DNA from 2 places in the Kocuria sp. KRD140 genome. Region 1 is predicted to be linked to the other one. Evidence: riboswitches for the same ligand, from Rfam matches in the RefSeq annotation. Region 1 holds a riboswitch; the other holds the start of a gene.
The links. A riboswitch is a leader RNA that binds a small molecule or an ion and turns the genes downstream of it on or off. The one in region 1 is predicted to bind S-adenosylmethionine.
Positions count from the first base shown of each region.

Region 2: another riboswitch for S-adenosylmethionine. It lies ahead of J1M36_RS11835 (MetQ/NlpA family ABC transporter substrate-binding protein); the one in region 1 lies ahead of J1M36_RS12275 (LLM class flavin-dependent oxidoreductase).

Region 1 covers NZ_JABFAW010000019.1:17,451-19,837, forward strand. The annotation lists gene J1M36_RS12265 (aliphatic sulfonate ABC transporter substrate-binding protein) at 1-65, opposite strand, end outside; gene J1M36_RS12270 (ABC transporter ATP-binding protein) at 70-873, opposite strand; SAM riboswitch class I at 881-972, opposite strand; SAM riboswitch class IV at 1,101-1,215, shown strand; gene J1M36_RS12275 (LLM class flavin-dependent oxidoreductase) at 1,293-2,387, shown strand, end outside.
Region 2 covers NZ_JABFAW010000009.1:685,480-687,866, forward strand. The annotation lists gene dxr (1-deoxy-D-xylulose-5-phosphate reductoisomerase) at 1-941, shown strand, start outside; SAM riboswitch class IV at 995-1,109, shown strand; gene J1M36_RS11835 (MetQ/NlpA family ABC transporter substrate-binding protein) at 1,206-2,090, shown strand; gene J1M36_RS11840 (methionine ABC transporter ATP-binding protein) at 2,087-2,387, shown strand, end outside.

The sequences.
Region 1 (2,387 bases):
AGGGGCAGCGCCAGCGCGGACAGGCCGAGTGCCTGCAGTGCGCGGCGTCGGGACAACTGCGCCATGCGCTCAGCGCTCCACGCCGAGCAGGGCCAACAGGTGGGCGCGCAGCGCGGTGATCTCACTGTCCTCGCGGGAGCGCGGGCGGGCCAGCTCGGGGGAGATGATCTCGGCGATGGTCGCGGGGCCCGTGGCCGTTTCGCGCGCGAGCACCACCACGTGATCGGAGAGCACCAGGGCTTCCTCGACGTCGTGGGTGACCATGAGCACGGTCGTGGGATCGGCGCGGTGCACGTCCAGCAGCAGATCCTGCATCCTGATCCGGGTCAGGGCGTCCAGGGCCCCGAAGGGCTCGTCCAACAGCAGGACCCGCGGGTTCCGTGCCAGGGCCCGGGCGAGGGATGCGCGCTGTGCCATGCCCCCGGAGATCTCCGAGGGACGGTGATTCGCGTGGTGGGACAGGCCGACGAGCTCCAACAGCTGCGCCACCCGCCGCTTCCCTTCCCGGGCGGGAGTCCCGTGGGGCAGACCCAGTGCCACGTTGCGTGCCACGCTGCGCCACGGCAGCAACCGCGGTTCCTGGAAGCCGACGGCGCAGCGCGGGTCGATCTCGCGCACCACCGAGTCGTCGATCCGGACTTCGCCCTCGCTCGCCGTGCCGAGCCCGGCCACGGCGCGTAGCAGGGTGGACTTGCCGCACCCCGAGGGGCCCAGGACGGAGACGATCTCGCCCGGACGCACCGTGAAGGTCACGTCCCTCAGGACCTCGTGGACATGCGCTCCGTGGTGTGCGGGGAAGGACTTGCCGACCCGGTCGAAGGTGACCGCCGCGGCGTCGACGGCAGATTCCGGGCGCGTGAGGATATGGCTCAATTCATCAACTCCATCGTTCCTGGCATTAGCACCTTGCCCGCGTGGGGCTGGTTGCTGCGACGTCAACGAGCCAGGTCTCTCAGCCGCTCCGGATGGGAACCACACCATTGAACGGGCCGGGAGCCCGCGGGTGCAAATCGTGTGACGCGCCGGGGCGCCGTCGTGACGTGCCGTAACCCGAGGTGTTTCCGAGGACCGGGGATCCCCGTTAGGATCGATGCCACAACGATCACGAGTGCCGACTTTTAGCCCTGGCTTGTCGGACGGCAACCCTCTCCCGTAGCGGGGTGCCCCAGGTGAGGATCGGGCCGCATGACACACCGCATGCGGCAAGTACGGCGCCACACAAGCGCGCTGGACCCGCAAGGTAGGCCGCCGTAGGTGGTGCACGGGGCGCGGGTCGTGTTCCTGCTGAGGGGCTGACCGAGATGAGCAAACGGATTTCCGTCAACGCGTTCGACATGACCTGCGTGGATCACCAGAGCTTCGGGTTGTGGCGCCACCCGCGGTCCCGGGCCACCGAGTACAACACCATCGAGTACTGGACGGAGCTGGCCAAGCTGCTGGAGCGGGGCAAGTTCGACGCCCTGTTCCTTGCGGACGTGGTGGGCATCTACGACATCTACAAGAACTCCGCGGCTCCGGCCGTGCGTGACGGGGCCCAGGTCCCGGTCAACGACCCGTTCATGCAGGTCTCGGCCATGGCCGCCGTGACCGAGCACCTGGGCTTCGGCGTCACGAGCGCGGTGACCTACGAGCAGCCCTACACCCTGGCCCGCAAGTACGCCACACTGGATCACCTCACCAAGGGCCGCGTGGGATTCAACGTGGTGACCTCCTACCTTCCGTCCGCTGCGGAGAACCAGGGCCTGCCGCGCCAGATTGAGCACGATACGCGCTACGAGATCGCGGAGGAGTTCCTGGACGTGTGCTACAAGCTCTGGGAGGGCTCGTGGGAGGAGGACGCTGTGGTTCAGAACCGTGAGACGGGTGTCTACGCGGATCCCACCAAGGTCCATCCCATCCGGCACAGCGGGGAGCACTTCACGGTTCCCGGAGCGGGGCTCACGGCACCGTCCCCGCAGCGCACACCGCTGATCTTCCAGGCCGGCGCGTCCTCGCGCGGGCAGGCGTTCGCGGGTAAGCACGCGGAAGCCGTGTTCATCGGCGGGTTGCGCCCGGACCTCACGCGTTTCGTGACTGACAAGATCCGCGACCGGGCTCAGGCCGAGGGCCGCAGCCGTGATGACGTCAAGATCTACGCGATGCTCTCCGTGGTCGTCGCGGACACGGACGAGCAGGCCCAGGAGAAGTACCGCGATTACCTGCAATACGTGGACCTGGAGGCCTCCCAGGCGATCATCGGTGGGTGGTCCGGCGTGGACCTGTCCCAGTTCGACGAGGACGAGGCCTTGAACTACATCAAGACCGACTCCATCCAGTCCTTCCTGACCCCGTTCACGCTGCAGTCCAAGGACAAGCAGTGGACACGCGAGGAGATCGCCAAGCACTGC
Region 2 (2,387 bases), on a different contig from region 1:
AGGTCCTGTATGGGCCGGACGCTGCAACCCGGATCGCGCAGTGGGAGGGTTCGGACCTCGTGCTGAACGGGATCACCGGGAGCATCGGGCTCGCACCCACCCTGGCGGCGCTGGGAGCGGGTCGGCGGGTGGCGCTCGCGAACAAGGAGTCCCTGATCGCGGGCGGTCCGCTCGTGTTGCGCGCAGCGGCGGACACGGGCCTCGAGGACGCGCTGATCCCCGTGGACTCCGAACACTCGGCGATCGCCCAGGCCCTGCGCTCCGGGACGGCCTCCGAGGTGCGTCGGCTCGTGCTCACGGCGTCCGGCGGACCGTTCCGCGGCATGACGCGCGAGCAGCTCACGCGTGTGACACCCGAACAGGCCCTGCAGCACCCCACGTGGGACATGGGGGTCATGGTCACCACGAACTCCGCGACCATGGTCAACAAGGCACTGGAGGTGCTCGAGGCGAGCCTACTGTTCGACGTCCCCCTGGACCGGATCGACGTCACGGTGCATCCGCAATCGGTCGTGCACTCCATGGTGGAGTTCGTGGACGGATCCACCCTGGCGCAGGCGTCCCCGCCGGACATGCGCCTGCCCATCGCGCTCGGAATCGGCTGGCCCCACCGCGTGACCGGCGCCGCCGCGGGGTGCGACTGGACCCGGGCCGCACAGTGGACGTTCGAACCGCTCGATTCGCAGGCGTTCCCCGCCGTGGAGCTCATGAAGCACGCGGGTTCGCGCGGCGGGACGTGGCCCGCGGTGTTCAACGCCGCCAACGAGCAGGCCGTGCACGCGTTCCACCGCGGGGCGCTCGGCTTCACGCAGATCGTGGACATGGTCGAGCGTGTGCTGGAGGATCACGACGGCGTCACGCGGCCCACCCTCGAGGACGTCCTGGGGGCGGAGGAGTGGGCCCGGGCCCGCGCGGACGAACGTATCGCCGGGATGGCATAGGGCCCTTCCGGCGGTCGCCGGCCCATGGCAGGGCCGTGCTAAAATTCCGAGTGGATGACGAGATCCGGCGCGTAGCTCTGGCTGGCCGGACGGCAACCCTCTCCCGTAGCGGGGTGCCCCAGATGACCATCCGGTCGCGGTTGCAACAGATCACGGCAAGTGCGGTTCCCCGGAAATCAGCACGTGCCCGTCCCGTGTGCCCTCATCCAGGGGGGACTGTTCGCCCCGCGAGTCCCCGTCACAGACCCCTGGAAAGGCATGATCATGCGAACCAAGCGTTTGATTCCCGTCGTGTTGGCCACCACCCTGGGCCTCACCCTCACCGCGTGCGGCGGCGGCTCCGACAACTCGGACCCGGCCGCGGACGGCAAGATCACCGTCGGGATCGTGGGCTCGACCCCCGTGCAGGACGCGTTGAAGCAGGTCGCCGCGGACAACGACATCACGGTCGAGTACGTGGACTTCAGTGACTACAGCCAGCCGAACCCCGCTCTGAAGAGCGGTGACATCGACATGAACTGGTTCCAGCACATCGCGTACCTCGCCGATTACAACAACAACTCCGGGGACACCATCACTCCCGTGGGCTCCACGTCCATCTTCCCGCTGGGGCTGTACTCCAAGAGCGTGAAATCCGTGGGTGACTTCAAGCAGGGTGACGAGATCGCCGTGCCGAACGACTCGATCAACCTGTCCCGCGCCCTGAACCTCTTGCACCAGCAGGGTCTCGTGGAGTTCACCAAGGACACGATCGCCCCCACCGAGCAGGACATCGACACTGCCAAGTCCAAGGTCACGGTCCGCCCGGTCTCCGCCGAGCAGACCGTGCTGTCCATGGACTCAGTGGCCGCCTCCGTGGTCAACAACGACTTCCTGGACCGCGCGAACATCGATCCCAAGTCCGCGCTGGCTCAGGACGATCCCACCGCGGACAGCGCCAAGGTGTACGACAACCTCTTCGCCGCGACCGAGGCGAACGCGGACAACGAGACCCTGAAGAAGGTCGCGAGCTTCTACTACGACGACAAGGTCCAGGAGGCGGAGAAGACCGAGACCAAGGGCACCGCGGTGCCCACCAAGGTGGATCAGCAGGAGCTCAAGGACTTGCTGGCCCGCTACTCGCAGGACCTCAAGGAGCAGACCAAGTGAGCCCGTCCGCCACGGCGGACACCCTGGTCAGTTTCCGGGACGTGAGCAAGGTCTTCGTCACGGGGTCCAAACGCCGCCCGCGCACCGTGACCGCGGTGGACTCCGTGGACCTGGACATCCGCCGCGGTGAGATCTTCGCGGTGATCGGCTACTCGGGGGCGGGCAAGTCCACCCTCGTGCGGCTGATCAACGGCCTGGAACCGATCTCGTCCGGGACGCTCGAGGTCGCCGGTAACCGTGTGGACGGGCGCAGCGAGTCCCAGCTGGCGCCCATCCGCCGCAAGATCGGGATGATCT